Regions from separate parts of the Cupriavidus sp. GW822-FHT02D05 genome, predicted to be linked through region 2. Evidence: predicted binding sites of a transcription regulator. Region 2 holds the regulator's gene; each other region holds the start of a gene.
The links. The regulator sigma-54, encoded in region 2, starts transcription at its own class of promoters, with help from an activator protein. The targets are predictions, from matches to a motif close to TGGCANGNAANCTGCTTT.
Positions count from the first base shown of each region.

Region 1: the regulator sigma-54 is predicted to act here: its motif matches at 4,045-4,062, upstream of AC1RQK_RS08570 (PQQ-dependent methanol/ethanol family dehydrogenase).
Region 3: the regulator sigma-54 is predicted to act here: its motif matches at 2,334-2,351, upstream of AC1RQK_RS19325 (GTP cyclohydrolase II).

Region 1 is NZ_JBXAOE010000005.1:104,047-114,634, forward strand. It holds gene pqqC (pyrroloquinoline-quinone synthase PqqC) at 1-184, shown strand, start outside; gene pqqD (pyrroloquinoline quinone biosynthesis peptide chaperone PqqD) at 181-453, shown strand; gene pqqE (pyrroloquinoline quinone biosynthesis protein PqqE) at 425-1,630, shown strand; gene AC1RQK_RS08565 (c-type cytochrome) at 1,773-2,066, opposite strand; gene AC1RQK_RS08570 (PQQ-dependent methanol/ethanol family dehydrogenase) at 2,231-3,973, opposite strand; gene AC1RQK_RS08575 (quinoprotein relay system zinc metallohydrolase 1) at 4,187-5,119, opposite strand; gene AC1RQK_RS08580 (quinoprotein dehydrogenase-associated SoxYZ-like carrier) at 5,116-5,880, opposite strand; gene AC1RQK_RS08585 (ABC transporter permease) at 5,877-6,701, opposite strand; gene AC1RQK_RS08590 (ABC transporter substrate-binding protein) at 6,720-7,901, opposite strand; gene AC1RQK_RS08595 (PQQ-dependent catabolism-associated beta-propeller protein) at 7,894-8,904, opposite strand; gene AC1RQK_RS08600 (ABC transporter ATP-binding protein) at 8,901-9,689, opposite strand; gene AC1RQK_RS08605 (tripartite tricarboxylate transporter substrate binding protein) at 9,689-10,588, opposite strand, start outside.
Region 2 is NZ_JBXAOE010000013.1:179,640-190,227, forward strand. It holds gene rapZ (RNase adapter RapZ) at 1-50, opposite strand, end outside; gene AC1RQK_RS19075 (PsiF family protein) at 170-511, opposite strand; gene hprK (HPr(Ser) kinase/phosphatase) at 700-1,671, opposite strand; gene ptsN (PTS IIA-like nitrogen regulatory protein PtsN) at 1,707-2,162, opposite strand; gene hpf (ribosome hibernation-promoting factor, HPF/YfiA family) at 2,546-2,896, opposite strand; gene AC1RQK_RS19095 (RNA polymerase factor sigma-54) at 2,946-4,421, opposite strand; gene lptB (LPS export ABC transporter ATP-binding protein) at 4,557-5,342, opposite strand; gene lptA (lipopolysaccharide transport periplasmic protein LptA) at 5,389-6,033, opposite strand; gene lptC (LPS export ABC transporter periplasmic protein LptC) at 6,088-6,714, opposite strand; gene AC1RQK_RS19115 (KpsF/GutQ family sugar-phosphate isomerase) at 6,730-7,713, opposite strand; gene AC1RQK_RS19120 (monovalent cation:proton antiporter family protein) at 7,865-9,844, shown strand; gene AC1RQK_RS19125 (ribbon-helix-helix domain-containing protein) at 9,881-10,264, opposite strand; gene AC1RQK_RS19130 (DJ-1/PfpI family protein) at 10,333-10,588, opposite strand, start outside.
Region 3 is NZ_JBXAOE010000014.1:11,481-22,068, forward strand. It holds gene AC1RQK_RS19320 (URC4/urg3 family protein) at 1-1,045, opposite strand, end outside; gene AC1RQK_RS19325 (GTP cyclohydrolase II) at 1,042-2,280, opposite strand; gene AC1RQK_RS19330 (acyltransferase family protein) at 2,557-3,675, opposite strand; gene AC1RQK_RS19335 (hypothetical protein) at 3,843-4,319, opposite strand; gene AC1RQK_RS19340 (MGDG synthase family glycosyltransferase) at 4,387-5,568, opposite strand; gene AC1RQK_RS19345 (YfaP family protein) at 5,650-6,495, opposite strand; gene AC1RQK_RS19350 (YfaP family protein) at 6,582-7,406, opposite strand; gene AC1RQK_RS19355 (DUF2300 domain-containing protein) at 7,403-9,154, opposite strand; gene AC1RQK_RS19360 (alpha-2-macroglobulin family protein) at 9,162-10,588, opposite strand, start outside.

The DNA.
Region 1 (10,588 bases), on a different contig from region 2:
GCAAGGCCTGGATTATTTCCGCTCGCGCATTCCGCTTGCGCAGCGCGACGTCGATCACGGCCTGCGCGTGACGCTTGGCTACTTCCGCACGCCGGAGCAGCAGCAGCGCGCGCTGGACATCCTGCAATTCAAGCTCGACATCCTGTGGTCGATGCTCGACGCCATCCAACTCGCCCACCCATGACCCCGACCGAAGCCGACCTGACCAAGCCGACGCTGCACCGGACCTTTCGCCTGCAGTGGGAAGACGCCCAGCAGAGCTGGATCCTGCTGTATCCGGAAGGCATGGTCACGCTCAACGACAGCGCGGCTGCCATCCTGCAGCGCTGCGACGGCAGCCACACTCTCGACATGCTGATCGACGACCTGCAGTCCGCCTTCGGCGTGCAGGGCATCGCACCAGAGGTACACGCCTTTGTCAAACATGCCATCGAACGCGGCTGGCTGGTCTGAGCCGCCAGCAGCCATGGCGCCGCCGGGGCCGCCGGGGCCGCCGCTATGGCTGCTGGCGGAACTGACCTACCGCTGCCCGCTCCATTGCGCCTTCTGCTCGAACCCGGTGGACTATGCCCGGCATGATGCCGAGCTCGACACCGCCCAGTGGCGCGACGTCTTCACCCAAGCGCGCGCACTGGGCGCCGTGCAACTGGGCCTGTCGGGCGGCGAACCCCTGCTGCGCAAAGACCTGGAAACACTGGTCGAACATGCCCACGGGCTGGGCTTTTACACCAACCTCATCACCTCTGGCATCGGCCTCACGGATGCGCGGCTGGCCGCCTTGCGCGTCGCCGGGCTTGACCATATCCAGCTATCGTTCCAGGACTCCACGCGCGAACTCAACGATTTTCTCTCCAGCACCCGTACCTTCAACCTGAAGCAACGCGTGGCCCGCCTGATCAAGGCGCACGGCTATCCGATGGTGATGAACTGCGTGCTGCACCGGCATAACCTGCCCCATGTCGGCGCCATCATCGAGATGGCGCTGGAGATGGGCGCCGAATACCTGGAACTGGCCAACACCCAATATTACGGATGGGCCTGGGAGAACCGGCAGGCGTTGATGCCCACGCATGAGCAGCTGCGCGAAGCCGAAGCGGTCGTGAATGCATACCGCGCACGCATCGGCAACCGGTGCAAGATCCTGTTCGTGGTGCCCGATTACTTCGAGCAACGGCCCAAGAAATGCATGAACGGGTGGGGCACCACCTTCCTTGGCGTGGCGCCCGACGGCGTCGCGCTGCCCTGCCACGCGGCCCGCATGCTGCCCGGGCTCGACCTGCCGAACGTCACCACGCAATCGCTGCGTGAAATATGGCGCAACAGCGACGCCTTCCAGCGTTTTCGCGGCACGCACTGGCTGCCGCAGCCTTGCCGCTCCTGCGACTCGCAGGCGCAAGACCATGGCGGGTGCCGCTGCCAGGCGTTCCTGTTGACCGGCGATGCCGCCGCCACGGATCCGGTGTGCGATCGGTCGGGAGACCATGGGAAGGTCATGGAGATCGTGCTACAGGGCAGGCTGGCCGAGGCACAGGCGCGCGGCCGGGAGCACGGGATGGTCTTCCGCAGCGATGGGAATTCGCTCAGGCTAAGCAGCGAAGCGGACTGCGCTGGTAGTGAAAGAGGTAAATAGAAAATCGAGAACAGAAAAATCAAAGACGTTTCACACCGTGCCTGGGCAGCCATGCGGGCCGATGTGAAACGTCCTTGCGAATCCTTCCTTCGTCTCCGGTTTTTATCCGACCGTCAGGTCTGACACCGGTCTCCTCCAATGCTCATCCGATACTCAGAACCCACTCTGCCAGCTTCCTGGCATCCGTCTCACTGAGCTGATCGTGTGGCGGCATGGGAATCCGTCCCCAAACGCCTTTCCCGCCCTCACGGATCTTTTTCGCGAGCCGCTCGGGTGCTTCCCCGTCGCCCTTGTACTTGCCCGCTACCTCGGCAAAGCCTGGCCCGACTACCTTGGTCTTCATGCTGTGACAAGAAAAGCAGCCGCTTTTGTCGGCCAGCGCCTGCATATCGGGCGCCGCTTCGACCCGGGTGGCACACAGCACCATCGCCACCATCGCGACCGTGGCCGTGGCCGTGGCCGTCAACGGCAGGAATCCTTTCGCCTTCTGCATATCTACGTCCCAATGCTTTGATCATCGACCCGCCCTTGCGCGTGCCGGCGCCGGTGTGCGATGCCGGCACGCGCAGGGCAGCTACGCTACATGGTGTGCGGCAACATTCAGCTCTTGTGCAGCTTGAACACCCACACCGATCCGCCCTGCTCCAGGAAATTCACGCGTTTGGCGACTTCCCCGCCCCACAGCGGCACGGCGCCGCCCCAGCCCGACACCACCGCCACATACTGCTCGCCGCCCTCCTCCCAGGTAACCGGCGGCGCCACCACGCCGCTGCCCGTCTGGAACTTCCACAGTTCCTTGCCGGTCTTGGCATCCGCGGCCTTCAGGTAGCCCTCCGGCGTGCCCCAGAACACCAGCCCGCCGGCAGTGGTCATCACCCCGCCCCACAGCGGCGCGTAGTTCTTGACTTCCCACTCGATCTTGCCGGTCTTGGGATTGATCGCGCGCAGCGAGCCGATGTAGTCCTCGTTGAGCGGATGGATGGTGAAGCCGGCGCCGAGGAAGGCGGCGCCCTTCTTGTAGCCCACGGGTTCGTTCCAGATATCCATGCCCCATTCATTGGCTGGCACATAGAACAGGCCGGTCTGCGGGCTGTAGGCCATCGGCTGCTGGTTCTTGCCCCCGAGGAAGCCCGGCGCGGCGAACACGGACTGGCCCTTCTTCGGATCGCTGCCCGCCGCCGGGTCGCCCGGCCGGCTTTCCGCGATCATGTTGGGTCGGCCGGTCTTGAGGTCGATGCTGCTGGCCCAGGTGATCTTCTTGACGAAGGGAAAGGCGTTCACCAGCTTGCCGCTGGTGGCGTCGTTGACGTAGAAGAAGCCGTTGCGGTCGGCCTTGCCGCCCAGGCGCTTGCCGTCCTGGTCGAAGGTCACGAACTCGTTGACGCCGTCAAAGTCCCAGCCATCGTTCGGGGTGTTCTGGTAGTGCCAGACAATCTTGCCGGTGGCGGGGTCGAGGGCAACGGTCGAGGCCGAATACAGGTTGTCGCCCTTGCGCATGTGGCTGTTCCACGGCCCCGGGTTGCCGGTGCCGAAGTAGGCAAGTCCGGTCTGCGGATCGTAGGTGCCGCCAAGCCAGGTGGCCGCGCCGCCGGTCTTCCAGGTCTCGCCGGGCCAACTGGCGTTCTGGGTGCCGGTCACACCGTTCTCGGTCTTGTTGCCGTCCTTGTCATACTTGTAGCCCATATGGCCTTCCACCACTGGCCTGGACCACACCATCTGCCCGGTCTTGGCGTCGCGCGCCTCGACCCGTCCCACCACGCCGAACTCGCCGCCCGAGACGCCGGTCAGCACCATGCCTTTGACGATCAGGGGGGCCGCCGTGTAGGAGTATCCGGCAGCATAGTCTTCGATCTTCTCCTTCCACACCACCTTGCCGGTCTTCTGGTCCAGCGCCACCAACTGCGCGTCGAGCGTGCCGAAGATCACCAGGTTGTCGTACAGGGCTGCGCCACGGTTGACCACGTCGCAGCAGGGCATGATGCCCTCGGGCAGGCGGTGCTCATACTTCCACAGCTTGGTGCCTGTCTTCAGGTCGAGCGCGTAGATGCGCGAATAGGAGGCGGTCACGAACATCTTGCCGTCGTGGATCAACGGCTGCGCTTCCTGCCCGCGCTGCTTCTCGCCGCCGAAAGAGAACGACCACGCCGGCACCAGCTGGCTGATGTTCTTGGTGTTGATGCGGTTCAGCGTGGAAAAGCGCTGGCCTTGCGGGCCCATCCCCCACGACAGCACGTCGCCCGGCGACTTCGCGTCGTTCTCGATCATGGCATCGGTCACCGCGGCCTGCGCCACCAGGCTCGCGGTTGTCGCCGCGAGCACCATCATCACGCGTAACGTTCTCATTGTCTGCTCCTCTCTCTTGTTGTCGATCGTTGTCGATCCTCGCCGGTGTGCCACGCACACCAGACAGACTCTTGGCAATTCCCATGCCAATGGAAAACACCCGCATCCGGGCCCTCAGCGGCCCCATCGCGGCCTGCCGATACCTCAATGGCGTACCAGCGCGGAACACTCCGTTGCCGTTGTTGCGCAATTGAACAGCACACGTGCCCTGACTCAGCGTCCCAACGCGGCGTCCTCATACGCCGGGTAGAGGTGCGTCACATTGCGCAAGTACTCCGCCGGCATGGCGCCCCAGTGGGCGTAGGCCTGCGGCACCGGCATGGCGATCACCTCGGCCAGGTCGCGCCCCTGCGATGCCGCCTGGGTCATGCGGGCATCCAGCCACTGCAGGTAGCCGCGTGTCTGCGCGACGGCATCCGCGCTGCCGAGCGCCGGTCCGTGGCTGGGGATCAGCAACCGCGCGCCGCTGTCGCGCAACAGCGCCTGCAATTGGTCCAGGCTGGCCAGCCAGCGCTTGAGATCCGCGTGGGGTGTGGTCGGCACGCGCTCGCGGAACGCTACGCCGCCCGCGAACACAATGCCGGCGCTGCGGTCCACGATCACCAGGTCGTCGGCGGTGTGGCCGTCCATCCGGATCAGATCGAAGGTGTGCCTGCCGATCGTGCGCCGGCCCGGGGTCAGCACGTGGCGCGGCGGCGCAGGTTCGGTGTCGCGCATCCAGCTGCCGCACAGGCGATAGAGGTTGTCGGCATAAGCAGGCCCTTCGCGCCGGGCGCCGTCGATGGTGCCGGCCAGCGCGCTGGCGCCCACGTCGGCATAGGCCTGGTTGCCGAAGAAGTAGTCCGGATGCAGGTTGAGATTGAGCACCAGCCGTACCGGCGCCGCCGTGACCGAAGCAATGGCACGGCGCTGCTGCTCGCCGTACTGGCGCGACGGCCCGGTATTGATCACCACCACGCCATCACCCGTGTCGATAAAGGCGGTGTTGATGATGTTGCAGCCGTTGTCCGGCGCGAAATCCGCATTCGCCCCTTCCAGCAGCCACACGTCGGCGGCGACCTGGCGTGGCGCCAGGTGATAGTCCCCTGCCTGCGCCAGCGCCGCCTGCGCTGCCAGCCATAGCAGGATGCCGAGCACGCGCTTCATGGCGTCACCTGCGCCGCGAACCGGTTGCCGTTGTTATCGCGCCCGGTCACCGTCATGCCGCGCTCGCTGGCCCCGCGCAGGTCGAAGGAGAAGATCGGGTTTTCAGCGACCGGTTCGTATAGCGTCAGCCGCAGCATCGCCTCCCGGGTGGCGTCGAGCAGGTTCAGCGACTCCACATGGAAGGCGGGGATACCGGCCACCAGCCCGGTGTCCATCGGGTGCATCACACGTAGCCGCACCCGGCCACCGGCGCCGCCGAGGCCGGGGAACACGCGCGATTCGACCCGGTTCAGCGTGGTGCTCCATGAGCCGTCGCGGCGTGTCGCGCCCGGCACCGTGCAGCCGCCGCCGCTGGCATCCACCATCACCCCGCCCACATGCCACACGCCGTCCGGCGTGCGGGCCGCCACGCGCACCGGCGAGGCCTGCTCCAGCTTGAAGCGCAACGACAGCGAGGGACGCACCTTGAGCGGCTCGAACTCCAGCACCTTGCGGATCGGGTTGCGGTCCACCATCACCACGATGCGATCCACCTCGCCGAGCGCCGATGCATCGAAGGCGATCGGCACCCGCATCGGATCTTCGGCAAAGGCCGGCCCGGTGACCTTGACGCGGCTGTCGAACACGAACGGCGCCTGCTGCAGCGCTTCCTTGCGCACCAGCGGCCATTGCGGCGACTGCAACGGATCGCGGCTCTCCAATGCCCACGCGCCCGCTGCGGCCAACGCCAGGCAAGCTGCCAGCGGCACGGCATGCCTCATGCCGCCCCCCCAGCCTGGCGCACGCGGCGCGCCATCCCGCGCTGCGGGTCGTAGCCGAGCAGCGCCAAGGCGAAAAACACTGCCGTGCAGCCGGCCACCACCGCGAGGCTGACCGGCGCGGCCTGCCCGTACAAGGCGAAGCGGATCGCTTCCACGGCATGGGTAAAGGGATTGAAGCGCGCGAGCTGGTAGACCACGGTGGCACCGGACTCCTCCAGCTTCCAGAGCGGATACAGCGCCGAACTGATGAAGAACATCGGGAAGATCACGAAATTCATGGTGCCGGCGAAGTTCTCCAGCTGCCGCACATGCACCGACAGCAGCAAGCCCAACGACCCCAGCATCAGCGCGGCCAGCACCATCACCGCCAGCGCGCCGGGCAGGCATGCCGGCGCGAAGGTCACGTCGAAGGCCATGGCGACAAGCAAGAAGGCGATCATCTGCAGCAACGAAAGCAAAGTGCCGGCGGCCAGCTTGCAGGCCAGCAGCCAGGCCCTGGGCAGCGGCGCGGTCAGCAGCAAGCGCATCACGCCCATCTCGCGGTCGTACACCATCGCCAGCGAGGACTGCATGCCGTTGAACAGCGCGATCATGCCAAGCAGGCCGGGCGTGACAAAGACCTTGTATTCGACATAGGTGTCATAGGGCGGCACGATGGCAACGCCGAGCGCGTTCTGGAAGCCGGCCGCGAAGACCAGCAGCCACAGCAGCGGCCGCACGAGGGACGAGAACAACCGTCCAGGCTGCCGGAAGAACTTGTGCAGTTCGCGCCCGGCCACCGCGCGCAAGGCGCGCCAGGCGTGGATCAGGGTGGTAGTCATGGCTCGGGCGTCGCCTCCTTACTTGCCTGGCCGGCACGCGGTGTCGGCGGCGTCGGCGCCCAGCGTGTCGAGATTGTTCTTCGGATGCAGCACGCCCTCCACCGGGGCCACGCCGACCACGCCGTCGGGATGCGCCAGCAGGACCGGCTGGCGCAGCTGGCGGTCCCAGCGCCGGAAGGACAGCGGCGGCCCCTTGAAGCCATCCACCACCACCGCTTCGGTGACCAGGGCCTCGGCCTGCCCGGCAAAGCCGCCCTTGGGCTGCCGCGCCACGCTTTCGGCGATCGCCTTCACAGCCACCCACGCGGCCCAGTCGTAGCCGGTCATAGGGCGGCCCGTTGCCTTGATAAAACGCCGGTTCAACTGCGGCCCGCCGTTGCGCTCCCAGGCCCAGTGCCAGGCCTGAGCGGTCAGGCCGCTGGCACCCACCACCGGGCGCGGCAACTGGGTGGCATAGGGCACGCCGCGCGCGAACTCGCCGTCGGCATCGGCGACCACCACCACGTCGTAGTCCACGCCGGTGGTCAGCAGGCTGAGATTGCCCAGCTCGCGCTCGCGCGGATCGTTCGACAGCTTGAACGCGCGCTGCGCCGACCACGTAATGCCGAAGCGGCGGGCTGCCTGCGTGAGCACGGCGCGCTGCGCCGCGTCTTCCGGCGACGGCCCGCTCAGCAACAGCGCACGGCGCCACTTTCGCAGTGCCAGGTATTGCATCAGCGCATCCGCCTGCATGCGCTGGCTGGGCAGCGTGTGGAGCAGGTGCGCAGCGCAGCCGGCGCCGCGCAGTTCATCGTCGGCGGCGGAAACGTTGAACAGCAGCGCTTCGCCGGGCTTGACCGCGCGCGCCGCCAGCCTGACCGCCGGAGCCGGCAGGTCGAGCAGGATAAAGCGCGTGCCCTGGCGCGCCAGCGCGGCTACCATCGGCCCCACCTCGGCTTCGCTGCCGGCTTCCTGCGCATCGAGCCGCAAGACCTGCCCGGCGGCTTCCAGCGCAAAGCGCGATTCCGCGGCTGCCACGCGCGCGCCGTCCACGGGACGGCCTTGCGGCTGGCCGGGATAGCGTTGCTCCATCCGCCTGGGCGCATAGCGCGCATCGTCGGCCATGGAAACCACGGCCACCCGTACGTCAGCCGCGTGCGCGGTGGCCGCCAGCCACGCGAACACGGCCAGCCAGCGCAGCCCGGTCGCCGGGCTAGTCATCGATCGCCACCGAATGCGGCACCCTGCCCGCCTTGAGCGTGGTCACGGCCTTGCGGCTTGCGGTGTCGACCACGCTGACGTCATCCGACAGCCCGTTGGCCACGTAGAGCAAGGCGTTATCGCGTGTCAGCGCCAGGCCCCAGGCGCGGCGGCCCACCAGCATGTAGTCCAGCACCCGGCGCGAAGCCACATCGACCACGGCCACGTGATTGGCGCGGCCCAGCCCGATATAGGCGCGCTTGCCATCGCTGCTGGCGACCAGCCCGACCGGGGTCACGTCCTCGGCCCGGAAGCCCTTGGGCGTGAAAGCGATGGTCTGCACCACTTCCAGCGTATCGGTGCGGATCACGCTGACGCTGGCGGCCAGTTCGTTGGTCACCCACAGCTCCTTGCCGTCCATGGCCAGCAGCAGGCGGCGCGGGCGGTTGCCGACCTGGATACTCTTGATCAGCTTGCGCGATGCCACGTCGATCACATGGACCAGATTGGCCACTTCCGAGGTGACGTACACCCGCTTGCCATCCGCGCTGGCCTTCACGCCCTCGGGCTCTTCACCCACCTTGATGGCAAACACCTTCTTGCCGGACGCGATGTCGTAGGCCGACAGCAATCCGTCCTCCTCGTTGGAGACGTAGAGCGTGCGGCCGTCGGGACTGAGGTCGAACAGTTCCGGATCGTCGCCGACCGGCAGCGAGGCCACGGTCTTGCGGCTCGCCACGTCGACCACGTCCACCCGGTTATCGTCGCTGCAGGCCACGTAAAGGCGCCGCCGGTCCGGCGACAGCTGCAGGTGGCGCGGGCGCTTGCATTGCCGCCAGACGGCGATCAGTTGCCTGCTGGCGGCGCTATAGGCGGCCACGGCATCGTCTTTTTCGCTGGAGACGAAGACCTGCCCGGTGGCATTGCGGCTTTCGGCGGCACCGGCCACGCCGGCGGCAATCAGCAGCAGCATGGCGGCCACGGTGGCGCAGGCGATAAAGCCAAGGGTGGGCGGCTTGTTCATGCGGGGACGCGCTCGGTGGCGCGCGCGGTGGCACGGACAGGCGATGCGGGGAAGGTAGTCAAGGCCAGGAAGGCCTGCTCCAGGCTGTCGCGCTCGGCTGCGCCGCGCAGCGCGGCCGGGGTGCCATCGAAGCGCACCGCGCCGCGATGCAACACGATCACGCGATCCGCCTGCTCCACCTCCTGCACCAGGTGCGTGGCCCACAGCACGCCGGCTTGCGCCTGCGCGGCAAGCCGGCGCGCATCGGCAACGAGCTGCGCGCGCGAGGCCGGATCGAGCCCGACAGTGGGCTCGTCCATCAGCAGCACGGCAGGCTCGTGCAACAGCGCGCGCGCCAGCTCCACCTTGCGCCGGTTGCCGCCCGAGAGCTCGTGCACGGCCGCCCCGGCCCGCTCGGCCAGGCCGAAATCCTCCAGCAGCCGGGCAATCCGCCCGGCGGCAACGCGGCGCGGCAGCCCGTGCAGGCCAGCATGGAAATGCAGGTTGGACAGGACCGACAAGTCCAGGTCGATGGCCGGCTGCTGGAACACGATGCCGAGCCGGGCCAGCGCGCGCACCGGGTGGCGCCGCATATCCATCCCCATGACCGTGACCCGCCCCGCGTCGGCCACGAACAAGCCGCTGAGGATCTGGAACAGCGTGGTCTTGCCTGCGCCGTTGGGGCCCAGCAGCGCAACGAATTCGCCGCGCCGCACGTCGAGCGAAACGCCGTCCAGCGCATGCTGGTTGCCAAAGCGCTTGCGCACGGCCTCACAGCGCAGTGCCAGTTGGGATTCCGGGGCCATCACAGGTGTGCCTTCGGCAGCGCCGTGCCCACCCGCTCGGCAAAGCGCCGCTCAACGTCCCAGGCGCGCTGCAGGTAGGCTTCGTACCGGGCGGTGCTCAGGTAGGTCAGTTCCTGGTCGTACCTGGCCAGCTCGGCCACGTGGCGAGGCTGGTACATGGCGATGCGGAACGCGTCGTGCAGGCGGCTGACGATCAGCGGGTCGGTGCCGCGCGGCACGCCGATGCCATAGGGCGAGTTGTGGATCGCGTGGTCGAAACCCAGCTCGCTGACGGTCGGCACCTCGGGCCAGCGCGCCGAGCGCTGCGCGCTGAACACGGCCAGCAGGCGCATCCGAGCGCTGTCCACGAAGGGTGCGAAGCCGGTCGAATTCACGCCCGCCATCAGCGAGCCATTGGCCACCGCCAGCATCTGGTCCGCGGTGCCGCGGTAAGGCACGTGCACGTAGCGCACGCCGCTGCGCCCGAGCACATCCTCCATGGCGAGGTGCGCGGTGGTGCCGATGCCGGTGGAACCCACCGTCAGCGCCACGGGATGGGCACGGCCCCAGGCAATCAGGTCATCCAGCGTGTGGAAGGGGCTGTCCGCGGGCACCACGATGCCGAACGTGTAGCCGGAGATCATCAGCACCGGCTGGATGTCGCGCAGCGGCTGCCATGCGGTTTTCTGCTGATGCGGGAAGCGATAGACCGTCAGCGGCAACTGGCCGATGGTGTAGCCATCCGGCCGCGCGGCGGCAAGCACGCCACCCACCAGCGTGCCGCCGGCACCTGGCTTGTTCTCTACCACGATGGGCTGGCCGAGCTCGCGCCCGGCCAGCTCCGCCAGCACACGCATCGAGATATCGGTGGCACCGCCCGCCGGCCATGGCACGATCAACGTGATCGGGCGCACCGGAAA
Region 2 (10,588 bases):
GCAACGGATTTGCCGGAGCCGGAGATCCCGGTGATAAGTATGATGCGCATAGCACGACAAGCATAACATCAGGTGATGACGCCGTCATGACGGCGCCGTGCCAGAAAAAATGGCGAACCGAAGAGGTTCGCCATTTTTACACGTCCGCGCCGCAAGTGATGCCGGTAGCTTACTTGGACAAGCAGTCGCTCATGAAGGCCTTGCGCTCGTCGCCCTTCTTGCCGGTGGCCTGGGCGTTGCAGGTCTTCATCTTTTCCTGCTGGCTGTTCTTGGCGGGTGCGGCCGCGGGCTTATTGGACAGGCAATTGCTCATGAAGGCCTTGCGCTCATCGCCCTTCTTGCCGGTGGCCTGCGTGTTGCAAGCCTTCATCTTGTCCTGCTGGGAGTTAGGTGCCGCCGGTGCCGCCGGTGCCGCCGGTGCCGCGGGTGCAGCGGCCGGTGCATTCTGGGCGAAGGCGCCGGTGGCAAAAAGCGGGGCTACCAGCACGCACATCGCGATCAATTTTTTCATGCTTGCTCTCCTGGCTGTGGAAAACTTCATGGCTGCTGGCCTGTCGGCTCGGCAACTCGGGGCTGGGCCCAATGCCCATTACTGCACAAAACGGCCTATGCCCCAATCGCGTTGACCATCGAAGCGCGGCCGGATGTAAGCAATTGAAAACGGCCCCGTCGTGGTCGCATGGCGTGGGCCCGCCAAACCTAGAGTAGCCGGCCCTGACCCCGCGATGCGACATCGGCCTGCATCGCGGCGCGCTGGCGGTCCATGAAGTCGCGCAGCGTGTCGATGCCGCGCAGGCGCAGGATGGTGTTGCGCACGGCGGCCTCGACCAGCACGGCGAGATTTCGGCCGGCCGCCACCTGGATCTTGACCATGTGGATGGGCAGGCCGAGCACGTCGAGATACTGGGAGTCCAGCGGCAGGCGCTCGAATTCGCCATCGTTGCGGCGAACCAGTTGCACCACCAGCTTAAGCTTCATCTTGCGGCGTACCGCAGTCTCGCCAAAGATGGTCTTGATGTCGAGCAGGCCCAGGCCGCGCACTTCCAGCAGGTTCTGCAGCAGCGGCGGGCAGCGGCCCTCGATGAAGTCCGGCCCGAGGCGCACGAAATCGACGGCATCGTCCGCGACCAGCCCATGTCCGCGCGAGATCAGTTCCAGGCCGAGCTCGCTCTTGCCCAGGCCGGATTCGCCCATCACCAGCACACCCATGCCGAGGATGTCGAGGAATACGCCGTGCATGGTCACGCGCGGCGCGGAAATGCGCGACAGATAGAGGCGCAGGTGGTCGATCACCGCGGCCGAAGACACCGGCGTGGTGAACAGCGGTGTGGACGAGCGCGTGCAGCGCAGTTCCAGGTCGGGCGGCGGCTCCATGCCGTCGGCGATCACCAGGAACGGCGGCTCCAGCAGGATCAGCTCGCCCATCTGGCGCTTGCGCATCTCGTCATCGAGGCGCTGGTAATACGTGATTTCGGGCTTGCCCAGCACCTGGATCCGGTTCGGGTGGATCAGGTTCAAGTGGCCGACGAGATCGGCCGCGGACGTGGCTTCACGCGCGAACTCGACATCGAAGGCCCGGTCCGCACCCTCCAGTCCTGCTACCCAGGAGAGTTTGATATCGGCTGCGTTGTCGTCGAAGATCGACTGCGAGGTGACGCCAGTGAGTTCCATTCGGGTGCTTTCAGGGACGGGCTTTCAGTGCCGGATCAAGGGTGCCATTGCGTCAGCAACTGGTGCACGTCGTCGGGGGTGGGCAGGGTAGCCAGTCCTTCGCGCATCTCGCGGTCGGACAGCAACTGGGCGATCTCGGAGAGAATTTCCAGATGCTGCTGGGTGGCCTGTTCGGGCACCAGCAGGAAGATCAGCAGCGCGACCGGCTTGCCGTCGGGCGACTCGAAGGGGATCGGCTCGGCCAGGCGCATGAAGGCGGCCAGTGGCTGCTTCAGTCCCTTGATGCGGCCGTGGGGGATCGCAACCCCCGCGCCCAGGCCGGTGGACCCGAGCGACTCGCGGGCGAACAGGTTGTCGGTCACGGTCGCGCGCGCTACGCCATGGTTGTTCTCGAAGAGGAGCCCGGCCTGTTCGAACACGCGCTTCTTGCTGGTGACGCTGACGTCGAGGTTGATGTTGCCGGGTGGCAGCAATTTAGCCAAACGATTCATGTGGAATGCGCAGGGTTTTCTAGTAAGCAGGCCCGGGGCCAGGAGGCGTCCCACCGGGCGGAAAGAGGTAAAAAACCAAGGCCCGAGGTTTCCACCGGGTGTCCCCCCATGCCGGTGTCGGGCGTCTGGCCATTATAGAGCAGGCCCGCTTCCGCTTTGTGCATTGCAATAGCCGATGCGCTCAAGCGGTGCTGCATGCACCGGAATGGCTAGGCCGGTCAACCATGTATTGCACAGCATACACTGGTACATATGCGTTGCGGAATCCCCTGTGTGGCCCGATCGGGTAGGCTGCAACGAAAAAGCCGCGCTCTGGGCGCGGCTTGATTCCATTTTTCAAGGGACTGACACCGACGGCCCGGTATGTGGGCCGCCAGGCACGGTCATTGCTGCATCTGCGATGCGGCCATCTGATACTTGACCGCTTCACGGTCGTGGCTCTGCACGCGATCCTTGTGGCGAATCACCTGCCGGTCGAGCTTGTCGACCAGTGCGTCGATAGCGGCATACAGGTCTTCATGATGCGCTTCGACAAAGATGTCCTTGCCCTTGAGATGTAGATTGATTTCCGCGTACTGCCGCCGGTCCTTTTCTTTTGTATTGTCGACAGAGAGCAGCACACTTACGCCAATGACTTGATCGAAATGCCTGACGATACGCTCCAGTTTCGTTTCCACGTACTCACGCAGAGGGGGCGTGATGTCCAAGTGGTGTCCACTGATCTTGAAGTTCATAGCGTTTCTCCTTCTGAAAGAGCTGCATCAGGCAGGCGATGCAGCTCGGCTACAAAGTCTTACGGAGATTGACCGCGGGAATCTTGAGCGCTTCGCGGTATTTGGCAACGGTACGCCGTGCTACCACAAAGCCTTGCTCGCCGAGCAATTCGGCAATCCGGCTATCGGACAAGGGGTTCCTAGCGTCTTCGGCTCCTATCAATTGCTTGATCAACGCACGGATTGCCGTTGATGAGGCCGCGCCGCCGGTTTCTGTGGATACGTGAGAGCCAAAAAAATACTTCAGCTCGAAAGTCCCCATCGGCGTTGCCATGTATTTATTGGTAGTCACCCGAGAGATGGTGGACTCGTGTAAACCCAGTGTATCGGCAATCTCCCGCAAAACCAAGGGGCGCATCGCAATTTCACCGTGGGTGAAGAAGTTCTTTTGACGTTCGACAATGGCTTGTGCGACGCGCAATATCGTGTCGAACCTTTGCTGGATATTCTTGATCAACCAGCGTGCTTCCTGCAGCTTTTGCTGCAGTCCGGCCGCGCCTGCATCGCCTTTTGCACCGCGCAAAATCTGCGCGTACATGTCGTTGATGCGTAGCCGCGGCATCACATCCGGGTTGAGGTGGGCGATCCATCCGCCGCTCAATTTTCGAACAAAAACATCAGGCACCACGAAGTCCGCTTCTGGCCGGCTGTAGGCATGGCCGGGATAGGGCGCGAGCGAGCGGATCAGTTCATGTGCGGCCTTGAGTTCCGGTTCGTCCACTTGCAGCGCCTTTTTAAGGCGCGTGTAATCGCGCACCGCCAGCAGCTCGAGGTGGTTGGTGACGATGCTCAGCGCCAGTTCGCGCTGCGGATGCTTGAGCCTGCGCAATTGCAGCGCCAGGCACTCGGCGGCGTTGCGTGCCCCGACGCCCGGCGGATCGAAGCTCTGCAGCAGCGTGAGCACAGCCTGGATCTCGTCGACCTCGAACTCGAGCTCCTCCGGCAGCTCGCTGCAGATTTCCTCGAGCGTGGTGCTCAGGTAGCCGTCATCGTCCAGGGACTCGACCAGGAAGATAGCCAGCCCTTTGTCGCGCAGGGAAATCTTGAGCGGCGCCAGCTGTTCCATGAGGTGTTCACGCAGCGTGGGCTCGGCGTCGCGCAGCTGCATCGGGGTTTTTTCGTCGTCTTCGCCTTGCGGGCGGCGGGCGAAGTCGTCCAGGCTCCAGTCGCTGCCGTAATCCTCATTGCTGTCAGAGTAGCTGTCGTCGGCTTCGGGCGCGCCATCGGGGCGGTTCTCGCTGGTGCCCTGGCCATCGGCGGGCGCTGGCGCGGGCGCGCTCTGCAGGTTCACCGAGCCGTCCGAAGACACGCGCAACGGGCTGTCCAGCCAGTCGTTCTCACGCTCGAGCAAGGGGTTCTCGGTCAGCGCCTGTTCCACTTCCTGCTGCAGTTCAAGCGTGGACAGTTGCAGCAGCCGGATCGACTGCTGGAGTTGCGGCGTAAGCGCGAGATGCTGCGAGAGGCGGAGCTGTAGCGACGGTTTCATGCGACCTATTTTATGCCCAACTTCCGTACTGATGGAACGGAAATTGCTATCGCTGGTGTCGCTATGATCGTTTGAAGGATAAAAGGCGACACCGAAGCCGCCCGGGGGGCGATGCGCGGCAGGCGCCGCGCGCCCTTACATGCGGAAGTTCTCGCCCAGGTAGACCTTGCGCACCGACTCGTTGGCGATGATGTCCTCAGGCTGCCCGGACGCCAGCACCGCGCCTTCGCTGATGATGTAGGCGTGGTCGCAGATGCCTAGCGTCTCGCGCACGTTGTGGTCGGTGATCAGCACGCCGATATTGCGTGCCTTGAGGAAGCTGACGATGCGCTGGATTTCGCCAACCGCGATCGGGTCGACGCCGGCGAAGGGCTCGTCGAGCAGGATGAAGCGCGGCGCGGAGGCCAGCGCGCGGGCGATTTCCACGCGGCGGCGCTCGCCGCCGGACAGCGACAGCGCCGGGTTGTCGCGCAGGTGGGCAATCTGCAGGTCATCCAGCAGGGTGTCCAGCCGGCGCTCGATCTCGGCCTTGCCCAGGGGTTTGCCATCGTTGAGCTGCAGCTCCAGCACTGCGCGGATGTTCTCCTGCACATTGAGCTTGCGGAACACGGAGGCTTCCTGCGGCAGGTAGGACAGGCCCATGCGTGCTCGCTCATGGATGGCCAGGCCGCTGATGTGTTTGTCGTCGAGCACGATATCGCCTTCGTCCAGCGCCACCAGCCCCACGATCATGTAGAACGACGTGGTCTTGCCCGCGCCGTTGGGGCCCAGCAAGCCGACCACCTCGCCGCTCTTCACGTCGAGCGACACGTCCTTGACCACGGTGCGCGAGCCGTAGCGCTTCTTCAGGTGGCGCACGACCAGCGTGCTGCTGTCCTTCAGGGTGGCGGGCTGGGACGGTGCGGTTTGGGTAGCGGTCATGAAGGTGAAGTCAGAATCCGTGGATCAGGGACGTGGCGGCGTCAGGTCAGGGGTTGACGGGGGCAGCTGCCGGCTTGAGCGGCAGCGGATTGGCTGCGGCACCGCTGGCGGGCTGCTCCTGGCGCGGCGACAACACGGCGCGCACGCGGCCCGACGGGCTGCCCGCGGTCGCGTTCTCGGCGCCGCCGCTGGCCGTGTAGAACTCGTTGCGGCTGTCATAGGTGATCACCGCGCCGCGGATCTCGTCGACCAGCTTGGCGCCGGCCAGGCGGGCCATGCGGGCGCGCCCGATCAGCTTGGACAACTCCTGCTTGCCGTCATATTCGATGCGGTCGCCCCAGCCATCGATGTACTCGTCGACGTTGTCGCGCTTCTGCCGGATATAGGCTTGCTTGCCGCCCTTGGAGGTCGCGACCGCGTACTGGTAGCCCTCGGGATCGGTACGGACTTCGGCTGCGTCGGATTTGAGCACCATGGTGCCCTTGGTCAGCACCACGTTGCCAGTCAGTACATAGACCTGCTTGACGTCATCGTAGCTGGCATTGTCGGCCTCCAGGACCAGCGGCTTTTCGCGGTCGGCCTTTTCGGCGCTGGCGGGCGCGGCCAGCGTGAGGCCCAGGACGGCGGCCAGCGTCAGCAAAGCGGCCGTGCTGCGGCGCAGACAGGACGAAGTCGTCGGGAATGGATTCATGTTGGCGTGATGGCGGTTGACGCGGGCGGTTGGTGCCCGCGGGCGGCTTCGGGGCTACTTCGTGGGACTCGCCGGCGGCGGCCCCGTGATGATGGTGCCGCGTACGTTACCCAGCAATTGTACTTCGCGAGTGACATTGTTGAAGACCAGGCCGTTGGCGGTCATCACCGACGGGCCGCGGGTCAGCTTGACAGCCTTGTCGGTCTTGACGATGTCATCGTTCACCAGCACCTGGAAATACTCCGAGGCGGCCGTCATCTGCGGATCCTTGGCGGGGTCGGGGCCCTGGGTACGCACGATGAAGGCATTGCCGAACAGGTCGATGACCGAGCCTTCCGCGTTCATCGTGCCGCGATCAGAGTGGCCGGTGACGGGCGGACGGTCGATTTCATAGGAGCGCATGGCCGGGCGCGTCACTTCGTAGGTCTGGTCGTCCTCGAAGTGGATCATCTTGTCGCCGGTGAAGCGCAGCTTGGTGTTGCCGTCCTCGGCAAGCTCGGTCGCGGAAAAACGGATCATGTAGTAATCCGGTTCATGCTTCTTGCCTACCGGCCCGGTGTCCGCTTCTTTCGGGGAGTTGACCTGCACCAGCCAGAAGGTGCTGCCCGCCACCAGTGCCATCAGCAGCAGGGGCAGGGCTCGCATGGCAAGCCGGCTCAGGGAGGACAGGATTTCCCGCATAGGCATGGGCTGGCCTCAGATGACCTTGGCGCGGGTCAGGTCGTGGATGTGGAGCGCGCCGACCAGGCGCCGCTCTGCGTCGACCACCAGCATCTGGTTGATGCGGTTCGCCTCCATCACCTGCACGGCTTCCACGGCCAGCTGGTCCGGCCCGACGGTATGCGGTGTGCGGTGCATGACCTCGCTGATGGGTACGGTCTTCCAGTCGCGCGGGGTTTCGAGCAGGCGGCGCAGGTCGCCATCGGTGAAGACGCCGATCAGGCGGTCGTCCGGGTCCACCACCGCGGTCATTGCCATGCCTTTGCGGGTGATTTCCATCAGGGCCTGTGCCAGCGGCGTGCTCTCGCGTACCTTGGGCACCGCGTTGCCGCTGCGCATGACGTCGCGCACGTGGGTCAGCAGCTTGCGCCCGAGCGCGCCGCCCGGATGCGAGCGGGCAAAGTCTTCCTCGCCGAAGCCGCGGGCATCCAGCACCGCCACCGCGAGCGCGTCGCCCATCGCCAGTGCGGCGGTGGTGCTGGCGGTCGGGGCCAGGTTGAGCGGGCAGGCTTCTTTTTCCACGCCGGCATTGAGGTGCGCGTCGGCCAGCTGGGCCAGCGTGGAGGCGGGGTTGCCGGTCACGGAGATGAGCTTGGCGCCGATGCGCTTGACGATCGGGACAATCGAAAGCAACTCGGCGGTCTCTCCGGAATTGGAAAAGGCGATCAGCACATCGTCGCGCGTGACCATGCCCAGGTCGCCGTGGCTGGCCTCGGCCGGATGCACGAAAAACGCGGGCGTGCCGGTCGAGGCCAGCGTGGCCGCGACCTTGCGGCCGATGTGGCCCGACTTGCCGATGCCGGACACGACGACGCGCCCGCTGCAATTGAGCGTCAGTTGCACGGCTTGCGCAAATCCGTCGTCCAGGCGGCCTGCGAGGGCAGCGACGGCGTCGGCTTCGATCTGGAGGGTTTCGCGAGCGAGCCTAAGTGCTCGATCCGCATTGAAATTAGCTATCATGGCGACGAAGTATACCAACGAATGCGATGGCGCTTGGGCTGTTCCTGGGATCGGGCGGCCGGGGCGGCCATCGCGCTTGCCGTAATCCGCCGGCAGGGCCGCCCGCACCGGGCCGGCCCGGTGCCCGGCGCGGCGTACCCTGACCCTGTCGATGCACTCTCCGCTGGACCTTACCCTTGTCCTGCTGGCCGCCGCCGTATTTGGCGTGGTCGCGTTTCGCATGTTGCAGTTGCCGCCGATGCTGGGGTACCTGGTCGTGGGCATCCTGATCGGGCCGCATGCGCTCGGCCTGGCCAGCGATACCGCGCAAACCAAATACCTGGCCGAGTTCGGCGTGGTCTTTTTGATGTTCTCGATCGGCCTGGAGTTCAGCCTGGGCAAGCTCAAGGCGATGAAGCGGCAGGTGTTCGGCCTGGGCGGCTCGCAGGTGGTGCTGTCGCTCCTGGCCGTGATTCCGGCGAGCTGGGCGTTCAACTGGCTGTTTCCGCTGTCCTGGCAGGCCTCGGTGGCGCTGGGCGGCGCGCTGGCCATGTCATCCACCGCCATCGTGTCCAAGATGCTGTCGGAGCGGCTGGAGCTGGAGAGCGAGCACGGGCGCAACATCATCAGCATCCTGCTGTTCCAGGACCTGGCCGTGGTGCCGCTGCTGATCGTGATCCCGGCGCTCTCGCGCGATCCGGGCGACCTGATGATGGCGCTGGGCCTGGCCACGGTGAAGATCGTGGTGGCCCTGAGCCTGATCTTCTTCGTCGGCCAGCGCTTCATGAGCCGCTGGTTCCACATCGTGGCGGCGCGCCGCTCGCAAGAGCTGTTCATGCTCAACCTGCTGCTGGTCACGCTGGGCATGGCCGCGCTGACCGAGCGGCTAGGCCTTTCGATGGCGCTGGGCGCCTTCATGGCCGGCATGCTGATCTCCGAGACGCCGTATCGCCATCAGGTGGAGGAGGACATCAAGCCCTTCCGCGATGTGCTGCTGGGGCTGTTCTTCGTCACCATCGGCATGCTGCTCAATATCCATGTGGTGCTCGATCACTTGTGGCTGGTGCTGGCGCTGCTGGTGGTGCCCATTGTCTTCAAACTGGTGCTGATCTCCGGCCTGGCCCGCTTGTTCGGTTCGCGCCAGGGGGTGGCGATCCGTACCGGCCTGGGCCTGGCGCAGGCCGGCGAGTTCGGCTTTGTGCTGCTTAACCAGATCGACGGCCTGAACCTGGTCGACCCGGTGCTGATCCAGGTCATCCTGGCCTCGATGCTGTTGTCGATGCTGGCGGCACCGTTCCTGATCCAGTACAGCGACGCCATCGTGCTGCGCTTTACCGCCAACGAATGGCTGATGCAGTCGCTCAACATGACGCGCATCGCGGTGCAGAGCCTGCAGACCGAGAAGCACGCCATCATCTGCGGGTTTGGCCGCAGCGGCCAGAACCTGGCGCATATGCTGGAGCGCGAGGGCATTACCTACGTGGCGCTGGACCTCGACCCCGACCGGGTGCGCGAAGCCGCCGGCGCGGGCGATACCGTGGTGTACGGCGATGCGGGCCGGCGCGAGGCGCTGATCGCGGCGGGCCTGCATCGCGCGGCCGCCTTGATCATCACTTACAACAACACACCCTCGGCGCTGAAGGTGCTGCACCATGTGCAGGAGCTGGAGCCAGCGCTGCCCGTGATCGTGCGCACCATGGACGACTCGGAACTCGACATCCTGCAAAAAGCGGGCGCCACCGAGGTGGTGCCGGAAAGCATCGAGGGCAGCCTGATGCTGGCCTCGCACGCGCTGGTGCTTCTGGGCGTGCCGATGCGGCGCGTGGTGCGAGGGGTGCAGGAGGCGCGCGATGCGCGCTACAGCCTGCTGCGCGGCTACTTCCACGGCCGCGATGACGAGGAAGACATGGTGGAGCGAGAGTCCGTGCGGCTGCACTCCATTTCGCTTGGCCCGGAGGCCACGTCGGTGGGGCGGCGCCTGGGCGCGCTCGGGCTGGACCGTATCGGGGTGGAAGTTACGGCGGTGCGCCGGCGTGGTATCCGCGCGTTCGATCCGGAGCCCGATACCGTACTGGAGCCGGGCGATATCGTGGTCTTGCGCGGCCAGCCAGAGGCGCTGGAAGCGGCCGAGGCGCGCATGCTGGCCGGCTGAGCCTGCGCTATGCGCTCAGTGGCCGCAAGTTCGGGTTCATGCCGCCACGCGGCTGCCGGTGTGCGCCTCTTCCGCCCACGATGCCGGCAGGCCCTCTAGCACGGAGCGCGCGTCGAGCGAGCCGATCGGGACGCGCGGGTCGGCGGGAATGCGGCCTTCGCCTTGCAGCATCAGGTAGCGCAGGCAGCATACGCGCAGGAAGGACGTGAAGTTTGCCGCCTCGCCCCGGTAGGCCACCAGTTCGTCGTGCAGCCGGGTGATGAGCTGGCCCACGCTCATGCCATCGCGGCGTGCCAGCGTTTCGAGCACTTCCCAGAACAGGCTTTCCAGCCGGATGCTGGTGGCCACGCCATGCAGCCGGAGCGAGCGTGACTGGCCCTGGTACGACTGCGGGGTGGCCCGGATGAAGATTTCACACATAGAAGAACTCCCGTGCTTAATGGCCCGCGATAGCCCTAGGTGGGCTCGCGGGCCGCGTTCGGTAGCCTCTAATGTACGATCCTGGTGCCCAGGACGGCAAGGAACTGCGCCAGCCACGCCGGGTGCGCGGGCCAGGCCGGTGCGCTTACCAGGTTGCCATCCGTGTAGGCCTGGTCGACTGGAATGTCGGCATATTTTCCGCCCGCCAGGCGCACTTCGGGCGCGCAGGCCGGATAGGCCGAGCAGGTCCGGCCTTCCAGCACGCCGGCCGCGGCTAGCAGCTGGGCGCCGTGGCACACCGCGGCGATCGGCTTGTTGGTGCTG
Region 3 (10,588 bases), on a different contig from region 2:
ACAGCAGCCCGCCGTTGCGGTATTCGGGCAAGCCCGTCAGGACCTCTAGCCCGGTCACGGTCAGGCCGGCATCTTCCAGCGGTTCCAGCAGCGAGTAGGTGAGCCACTGGGTCAGCTTGTGAAAAGGCACCAGGCCATCAGTACAGGCCGGGTGGTGCCAGCAGTCGCCCAGCGACACGCCTTCCAGGCTCACGCGCCCGGGCCATACCGGCCCCAGCGCCACCAGCAGCGTGGTAAGCACGAAGCCGGCCTCGATCCGCCCAGAGCTGGCATGCGCCTTGATGTAGTCGAACAGGTTGCCCAGCCGCGCCGGCGAACCAAAGACCGCTGGCGTGGCTTGCGCCACCTCGCCAAGACGGCGCAACAGCCCGGCGCGTCCATCCAGGCCCACCAGCGGGTTGTGCTGGGCCACCTGGAACGCGGTTGCGATGGAAGACGCATCGATACGCATCAGGCGCTCGGCATCGGAGCGCAGCGGCTGCCCCGGCTGGGCGGAGAAGCCGCCGCGCGCGAACAGGTCGAAGCTGGCCACGCCGAGCCCTTCGGAGCGCGTCAGCGACAGGTCGCTGGCAGGATCGCGATAGCGCCAGTCCGGGCCTGCGCCGGCATCCAGCAATACGCTGGGAATCACCAGGTCGATGCCGATGCGGGCGCGCTCCTCACGGTCGGCCTCGCCGGAGAGCCCGCCGCGTTCGCACAGGATCTGCCAGCGGTCCAGCTTCTCGCCAGGGCCGCCGCTCTCGAAATGACGCCAGCGGCTGTGGTACGGCACGTTGAGGTCGGGATAGCGCTGGCGGATGGTGGCCGCCACGTAATCGGCCACTGCCGGGATCCGCTCCGGATGCCAGGTAAACAGCTCGGACGCGCCGGCTGCCACATGATCCGTCACGGCAGCGCAGCGCGTGCGTACCGCCTGGCCGGTGAGCAACGCGGCGGCCGGATGGCCCGGCGGCACGGGACTGGCCCAGCCACCGGCATCATCCTCGCCGTTGATGAAGGGATTCGCGGCGCCGCGCACGCCACCCGCTTCGGGTATCTCGTTCATTCGTGCAGTCCTCTACCCTTGGCCAGCGCAAGTTCTTCCGCGTCGGGCGGGGTATAGCTCGTGAAGTAGCCAGCCGCCACCTTGGCGTCGATTTCCACGCGGGCATCGGCCGGGATCAGTGCATCGGGAATCGCGACCTGCTCGACCACCTCGATACCCTGAGCGGTCAGCGCCCCGTGCTTCATATTGCTCATCGAAGCCCAGCGGTCGATACGCCTGATGCCGAGCCAGTGGAACACGTCGGGCATGAGTTCCTGGAAGCGCATGTCCTGCACGCCGGCGATACATTCCGTGCGTGCGAAATAAGTCTCGGCCCGGTCGCCGCCAACCTGGCGCTTGCGGGCGTTGTAGACCAGGAACTTGGTCACCTCGCCCAGCGCCCGGCCTTCCTTCCGGTTATAGACCACCAGCCCCACACCGCCCTGCTGCGCCATCTCGATGCACACCTCGATGCCGTGGGCCAGGTACGGCCGGCAGGTACATATGTCGGAGCCGAACACGTCCGAGCCGTTGCACTCGTCGTGCACGCGGCAGGCCACCTTGGTCTCGGGCTTGCCAAGCTGGCTGACATCGCCGAAGAAGTACAGGGTCATGCCGCCGATCGGCGGCAGGAACACTTTCAGGTCGGGGCGCGTGACCAGTTCCGGAAACATGCCGCTGGTCTGCTCGAACAGGCTGCGGCGCAGCATGCTCTCCTTGATCTCGAAGCGGCGCGCCAGCCCCGGCAGGTACCAGACCGGATCGATCGCGGCTTTGGTGACCCGCACGTCGCCATTGGCATGAAGGATCTGCCCGTCGGGTGTGAGCCGGCCGGCCGCAATGGCGCCCATCAGTTCCGGCATATTGATGTGGGCACGCGTAATGGCGATCGAGGGACGGATGTCGATGCCCGCGGCGATCCGGTCGCCGAAGGCGCTGGAAACCAGGTGGCCCCAGGGATCCATCGAGACGATCTTGTCCGGATCGCTCCACTGCGGGTGAGGCCCGATGACCTCGGCCGGCGAGGTATCGGTGAGATCAGCGCGGTGGTCTCGCTGCAGCTTGCCGGAGGCCACCGCCAGCGCGCGGTAAACCGCGTATGCGCCGGAATGGGTGCCGATCACATTGCGCTGAGCCGGATTGGTCAGGCTTGCGATCACGGGGCCGCGCTCCGCTGCCGTGGCGGCCCCCCAGTGGATTGGCTCGGCCGGCTTGTCGCGGCGCGCGTGCGAGGTCAGGACAATATGATCGGACATGGCAGCCTCGGAACAAGAATCCTGACCAAACGGTCAGGTTTACGATTCCATAGTAGGCAACCTTCGTGCCATATCCCAATGCTCGTTTTTACCTTGTGTTGCACGCCGCACGATGCCGCTTGCGCACCGTGCCTGTGCGCAAGCGCCGCGGCCAGCACCAGTCCTGGTGCATAGGCACCATGCAAAAGCGGCACCGGGCCGCTGGGGCCGGGTGCCGCTGGCTATGCCTTCGGATAAACCGAAAGCGCTATCGGGACTATCGGGGCTATCGGTCGGTCAGGTTGACCGTTGCTGCCCCGCCTCCTGCCGCTGGACCGGCTCGTGGGCAGCGGGCCACAGCGCCAGGCGCAATGCGCGCAACGGCGCACCGCTCTCCACGTAGCGATGGAACAATGCCCCCGCGGCGTTGCTGAGCAGCCAGGCCAGCACCATGCCGAGCGCATTGAGGAGGGGCTGGTGCGGAGCCAGATGGAAGACCAGGGCATTCACCACCAGGCAAATCGGGAAATGCACCAGGAACACCGAGTAGGAAATACGCCCGAAAAATGCCAGGAACTGGGCCTGCGGCCAGTGCTCAAGCCAACCGCCACGGCGCGCCGTGCCGAGCAGGAGCGCGATGGCCAGCGCCACCGCGATGCGCAGCCGGAAATCCACGACCAGCGCTGCCAGCACCACGGTGCACAACACCAGCAGTGCCACCGGCGAACGCTCAGGCTCGGATGCCCAGAAGGCCAGCGTGCCCAAGCCGTAGGCGCCGAAGAAGTAAATCGCCCAGATATCCCATGTGGCATCACGGTTGAACCAGAACAGTGAAGCCAGCACCAGCCCGGCCACCGCCAGCGGGCCCATCGGGCTGCCGCCCACGTCAAACCATTGCTCGCAGCGGCGGGCTGCCCACAACGCCACCATCAGCAAGGCGAACAACTGCAGGTCGATGGCCACATACCAGACGCCGGCAGACAAGGCATCGAAGTCCAGCACGTTGTGCAGCAGCAGCACATGCGCCAGGAACTGGTGCAGGCCGGGGGCGCCGGGAATGGAGTCGTGATGCATCCAGGTGCGCGCGATGGCGGCACCGGCAATGGCAATCAAGATAGCCGCGGTATAGGGCACCACCAGCTTCTGATATCGGCGCCAGATTGCCTGCAAGGGGCGCGGCACCATCAAATGCCCGCCGGGCGCCACGCTGCGCGCCGCCAGGAAGCCGCTGATGACGAGGAACACCTGCACGGCGATGCGCGCGTACTGCGAAAACCAGTCGAGCAGACCGGGCGCCAGCACGTGGGCCGCATCGGACATGGGGCCATAGAAGGCAAGATGGTGCAGCACGATCAGCTGTGAACTGATCGCCTTGAGAGCGTCAATGCACGCCATGCGCGAAGGACGGGGGCTCATTTGTTATAAGAATGCTACAAAGTACACAAGGGCCGGATTCTACTCCCAGGAAACAGGATGGCGCCAAAACGGGCCACGATGCACCGCCGCAAAATGGCGAGAAGCGTTGTATTGGTCACACATTGCGCCGCAACATATGCACCAAACAGCATATTGACTGCATTTGCCTAAAAACTGTAACGATTCCCCACCGGCCCCCTGCATGACAGCCAGAGCAACGCCGCCGCCACGCCCAGCGAAACCCAATAATCGGTAGGCGCGCCGGCCCACCAGTGGATGTGCCAGGGCACGAAACTCGGCGCAAAGCGCGCCAGCCCGAATGCCGGGTTCAGCACGAACCAGAGAAAATCCTCGCTGATCCAGAACACCATGATGCAGGCGATCACGCGCGCCTCGGCGCGCCAGTTCCAGCGCCCGCCGAACACCAGTGAAAAATGGAAGAACAGCGCCACGCAGGGGAATACCCACGCGTGATACCCCGTCATCGGGCGCCCGCCCCAGAAAATATCCAGCAGCCAGTGATGCTCGATGCGCCAGGTGGGCAGGTTGGCCGCCCAGCCCGCGGCGCCCTCGATCTGGATCTCCACGTTAGCGAAGAAATAGGCCAGCAGCAGGGTCCACGCCACGGTCAGCACCAGCACCATCGGATGGCGCGACGGATAGGACTGGCCCGCGTGCCGGGTGGAAGAAGACAGGTTCAGCGCGCGCATCTCAACGCGCCGCCGTCGCCGCCGCGCCGCCGTGGCCGGCTAGCTGGCCGCACCGCGCCAATTGCTCGAGCACGGTTTCCAGCACGCGGCGCGCCGCCGCCGGTTGCCCCAGCGCGCTAGCCCGCGCACGCATCTGGTCGAGCCGCGCCGGCTCCGCCAGCAAGAGGCGCACCCGGTATTCGAGCGATACCAGGTCGACCGCCTTGAGCGCAGCGCCTTGCTCCAGCAGGTAATCGGCATTGCGCTCTTCCTGCCCGGGAATCGGCGCATTGACCACCATCGGCACGCCCATCGCCAGGCATTCGGACGTGGTCAGGCCGCCGGGCTTGGTGATGACCAGATCGGAGCACGCCATCAGACGCTCCACCTCATTGGTAAAGCCGAAGGGAAAGAGCCGCCCGGAGTGTGCGGCGGCGAGGGTCTTGAGCCGCGCCAGCGCGGTCTCGTTGCGCCCGGCAAGCACGATCAGCTGGAAATCGTGCTCCAGCCGCATCAGCGCGCCGGCCACTTCATCAAGGCCGCCAAGGCCTGCCCCACCCCCCATCAGCATGATGGTGCGCCTTGCCGGATCGAGCCCGAAATGCTGTGCGCAGGCCTGGCGATCCTGCGGATGGGAAAACGCCGGCACCACCGGAATCCCTGTGGTATGGATGCGGCCAGCCTCGATCCGGCTGGCCCGCATGCGAAACGCGATTTCCTCGCTGGCGGCAAAGTAACCCGTCATATGGGGAATCACCCACATGCCGTGCAGATCAAAGTCCGTCACCTGCACCCACACGGGCACCGCCAGCCGCTGCCGGTGCACCTCATGCATCAGGATCTCGGCGGGCAGGAAGTGCGTGCAGACGATGGCATCCGGGGCGAACTCGTCGATCGCACGGCGCAGCGCGCGCGTGCTCAGCCGCTCGGCGGCGCGCCGCAGCTTTTGCATCGGCGCTGCCGGGTCGGCCTCGGAAGTGTGCTGGTACAGCATGCCCCAGAGGGCCGGATAGCTGTTTACCAGCTTGATGTAGAAGTCGGTGTAGAGCTTGCGAAACGTGGCCGGGACGTATTCCATCACGTCCAGGTGAAGCGTCTGCACGCCGGGGAATTCGGCTTCGGCGGTAAGACGCAGTGCTTCAGCGGCGCGCATGTGGCCGGCGCCGGCGGAAACACTGAGGAACAGGATCTTCTGCTGCTGCATGGGGATTGTGGGAGATTGGGCTGCCGGGGTGATCCCGGAGGTGCCGGGACGCTGGGGTGCTGGAGAGTTTCGGCGCGGTGCTCACTTCATGACGAAGGACTTGATCAGCGTCAGTTCGCCGGGCTTGCGCATCGGCACGCGGAACACCTGCTGCTTTTCGTTGGGCGTGTTTTCATCGGTGATCAGCGCTACTTGCGCCACGGTAATGGCTTCGGGACCGGCGCCGCTGCCGTAGTAGTTCACATAGACCAGGTAGGTGCCGGGTGGCGGCGCGGCAATCGAATAGATCTCCGGGCCATAGCCGGTGGTGACGTCGACATCGAGCGCGCCGCCGTTGCTGGCCACGCGATTCGCATAGAAGGTGTGCTGGCCGTCGGGCGCCACCACATGCAGGTCCAGGTCGGTCTGATCGCTGTCCCAGGACAGCACCACGCGCAGGCGCGGACGGGTCTTGCCCTGGTAGCCGTCGTAGAACTGCACGCGCTTGCTGGCGCCCTGCGCACTGCGGATCTCCACGCTGTTGCTGCCGCCCGAGAAGGCGTAGGGCCGTGAGAAGCGGCCATCCTCCTCAACCCGCTGCGGCATCGCCACGCCGTTGACCACCAGGGTGGCAACCGAGCCGCCACCGCGCCGCCCGCGCCCGCCGGGTGCGGGGCTAGACGCGGCGCTCGCGGCATCCGCCTCGGACTTCGGCGCCGCGCGGATGCGCCCGGCAATCATGGCGCTGGCGGCTTGCCCGGCTCGCGTGGAGACCGCCACCGCCGGGTAATGCACTTCCTGCGTATAGGCCGAAGCATCACCGGCCGAGTTGCGCCAGCCATTGCGCGGCGTGGTGAACTCGATGGCATCGTCGGCTCGCGCGGCGCCGGCCAGCAACAATGCCGGCAGGGTCAGGCTGATCAAGGCTAGTTTCGGCGAGTGCTGCATATCCACGGTTCCTTCCTGCGTTCTTTGCGACTGCTTTCTGGCTAGGCGTCGGTCTGGCTATCAGTGTGCCTGATCGATGTGTCGGATCAGAAGCGCACCGACTTCATCAGCGCCAGTTCGCCCAGCTTGCGCAGCGGCACCACGAGCGTCTCACGCTTTTCATTGAGCGTGTTCTCGTTGTAGATCAGCGTGAGCTTGGCGGTAATCAGGTCGCGATCGTTCTTGCCTTTCTCGAAGTTGTAGCCGTCGGCGTTGAAATTGCCCCAGTAGTTCACATAGAACAACCACACCCCGGGACGCGGCGCCGCGCTCGAGAAAATCTCCGGCCCCGCACCGTCCACGCTATCCACGTCCAGGCCGCCCCCTTCCGGCAGCAAGGGCCTGGCAAAGAAGGCATGGCCACCGTCAGGTGAAATCACATGCAGGTCGACCTCGGCCTTGGGATCGTCCCAGGTCAACACCGCGCGCAGCTTGGCCTGGATCTTGGTCGCGTCGGCCTCGTAGAACTGCAAGCGCTGGCGCGAGGCGCCATCAGCGGACACGATCTCCACACTGTTGGAGCCCCGGCCAAACGCCCACGGCCGCGCGAAGCGCCCCTGCTCGTCGGCATACAGCGGCATGGCCGTGCCGTTGACCACCAGCGTGGGCGGCTTGCGGCCCTCCTTGCCGACCTTGCGCAGGCGCCCCTCGATCAGCGTGCGGTACTTCTGCGTGCCCCGGTCCACCGGCGGCTTGGGATAAGCGGCGGTATAGCGCTCGAGCTCGTTGGACAAGCCGCCGTGGCGCCAGCCGCCCACCGGGCCGTCCAGATCGGCAACCGGCTCGGCCGCGGCCACCAGCGGCGCCGCGGCACAGGCCAGGGCCAGCACGCCGTGGCGCCAGTTGCAGGACAGATTACGGGTGAGATTCATGATGGGTTTTGCGTACGTACCAGCTTGCGTGCCATGGCTTCGACAAAGCCTTCGTCCTGCCCGCGCGGGTGGCGGGCAAATGCAAGATGGAGATATTCATGAGCCAGCGCAATGCGGTCGTCCTCGCTGGCCAGCCGGTGGATATAGAGCCGGTTGCGGCGCGCGTCGGCATAAGGGCGGCCTTCGCGCACTTCGCACACGGCGGGCAGCGGCGGCGTCTCATAGCCCGGCTCCGCCGCCAGCCGGCGCTCCCAGTGCGGCGCGCGCTGCGCCAGCCACTGCCGCGCATTGGCCACCGCCAGGCAATCGCCGGCCACTGGGCTCTGGAACGAGGTAAGCGTGGCCTGAGGCCACCAGCGGGCCAGGATGGCATCGAACGCCTGCCCCTGCCCGGCCGCGCGCCGGGCCTCCAGCCAGGCCATGCGCCCCTGGCTGCTCGCGTCGTGGTGATAACGCACGGCCACGCCGGACAGCACTAGCGCATCGGTCACATCAGCGGCACGCCGCGCCGCGGCGGTAGGTGCACGTGGCAGCACACGCTGGGTGCGGCTGCTATCTGCAATATGAAAGCAGCCTTGCTCACGCGTGGCTTGCTGGATCAGGTAGCTGCGCGCGGCCACCGCCAGGGCGCGGGCGGCCTCGGGCTCGGTGGTGTCGCCCTCGCGCTCGACCACCCGCGCCACGTAGTCATTGAGACCGAAACGGCCCACTACGCGCGGCGCGGCGCCGGGCTTGCGCAGCAGCATCAGTTCGCCACGGCTCTCCACGCGCAGGGTGTTGCCATTGGCAAACTCGGCGCGATAGGTGCCGTTGAGCGGGCCATCCGCCACGGCCTGGCGACTTGCGCCGGTGCCATTGCCGGTACCGGCGGCTTGCAGATCGCGCAGCGCATAGCGCTCGAACATATCGACCAGCACGCAGGCGCCATCATCAGGCACCGGCACGGTGGCCAGCAACGGCTGCAGGCGGGGCGCCGCACGGCGCAGCACATTGGCACTGGCGCCGGGGCCGCCCAGCCAGACCGGGCTGCCATCGGCAAGCCAGCCGGCCGCGCCGCCGATGGATGCGCCCGGCCGCGCCGGGTCCGGCATGGTCCACGTCTTGGCGCGCAGCAGGCTGCCATAGTTGGCCAGCGTGCCTTCGCCGCGCCCCACCGTCAGTACCGATACCAGCGTCGCGGCGGCTGCCTGTTGCGCGGCGGGGGGCACGGCATGCAGCCCGGCGAGCAGATCGGCAACAGCCACGTTGCGAGCGGGCTGCATCGCCCGCATGTCCTGCAGCCACGCGGGTGCGCCTGCCTCCTTCCAGAAACGGCGCCAGTCGGCAGCGGACAAACCCAGCCGCCGCGGCTCGAAATAGCGTCCGCAGGATTGAATCAGCGCACGCTCGCGGTCGATGCTCTGGCCGGGCGTGCAGCAGTAAACCTCCTCCGGGTCACCGCCACGGCAGGTGTAGTCATTGGATGGCTTGTCGCGGCCGACCAGGTAGCCATAGACGAACAGCTTCCACACGCTGCCCAATGGGGTCTGCAAGCTGGCAGGCAATGGCGTGGCAGCGGGCGCGGCGGCGTTGCCGTCGAGGCCGAACAATTGCGCGTCCGCTCCCGCGAGCCGCGCGAAGCGCAGGGGCTCGGCGGGCGCGAGCGTGGCAGCCAGCACGGGCCCGGCGCACGCCGCACCCACGGCGGCCAGCACCGCAAGCCGTCGCCACCAGGCACGGCCGGCGGCCATGCGCGCTGCGCCGTTCATGCCCGCCTCACTCCACCGTCAAGGGGAAACCCGCCGTCTTGCCGTCGCCTTGCAGGGCCTTGGCATCTGGCTGGTACATGCGGAAGTAGCGCACCGGGGGCAGGTTGAACTTGCCTGGCAGCGAAAAGCGCACCAGCTGGCGCAGCACCACCGGGCGCTCTAGCGAGACTACCGGCTGGTGATACGACAGCATGCCCATCTCGTATGTCACGGCGCGCTGGAACGGCTGCAGGCCGGTGACCTTATTGTCTGGATCGGGCAAGCCGTCGATCCGCAGGCCCCACGTCGTGCCCTCGACCTCGCCGCCGGGCGGCAGCGGTGCTTCGACCAGCCCGTAGCGATAGGTGCCCTGGCGCGGGCTCAGCACGATTTCATCGACGTAGAGCGTGTTGCTGTCGAGCTTGTCGCCCGGCTTGACCGGCTTGGCCGAGAAGCTCAGGCCGGCCGAAGCCGCCGCGGCGGCTTCGGCTGGCTTGCCGTCCTTCGCTGCGCCATCGCTCGTGGGCACCAGGCGATAAAGCTTGCGCTCGATGCCGATCGGCAGGCGCGAGGCTTCCTGGGCACGGCTGCGGTAGGACACCACGGCATTGGTGTTGAACGACTGCGAAGCCGCATCCATGTTCTGCGGCACGGTAAGCGCGAGCGTCTCAGGCAATTGCGCCCCGCTCCAGCGCCATTCCGGCAGGCCGAGCGGGCTGCGCGTAGCCTTCCAGTTGCCCTGCGGCACGCGCAGCGCGGGATCGCCCTCGCCGGCCAGCCCGCGGCCCAGCCCGCCGCCAAGGGCCTTGTTGAGCCACACCAGCGTCACGGCCCGGTCAATCGTCGGTGAGGCAGCGCCGGCGCGGGCCAGCAGCGCCTGCACGTCGGAAGTGGCCGCGCCCTTGCCCGCCATCAGCAGCAGGCTCTGCACCAGCGGCGAAGGATCGCTCGCCAACGTCAGACGCGCGGCCTCGGCGGCGCTGGCCAGGCCTTCCGGCATCGGCTGGCCGATCTGCTTGTAGAGCTGCGCGGCCAGCACGGTCGCCACGCGGCGGCCTTGCGGCGAATCCGGTGCGGCAAACACCAGGCTTTCGCCCACGGCCGCGCCAGGCGCGTCGGCGCCGGGGCGAGCGAGCTCGCCGGCCACGCCACCGAGCTGCGTGGCCACCGGCAAGCCCATCTCGTTGATGAACCACAGCGCGAGCGCACGGTGCAGCAGCGGCTCCTTCATGGCCTGCTTGTAAGCTTCCAGCGTGCGCTTCCAGTGATCGGGCGGCAGGCTGATGCCGACGGCGCGCGTTGCCAGCCAGTCGGCGTAATAGGCATACGCCGTCAGCAGCGCGCTATTGCCCACCGTATCGCCCCACCACCCAAACTGGCCATTGACCCCAGCCAGCAGCGCCAGGCGCTGGCGCTGGGTGCGCAGCAGCGCGTCGATGCCCTGGGTGCCGCCGC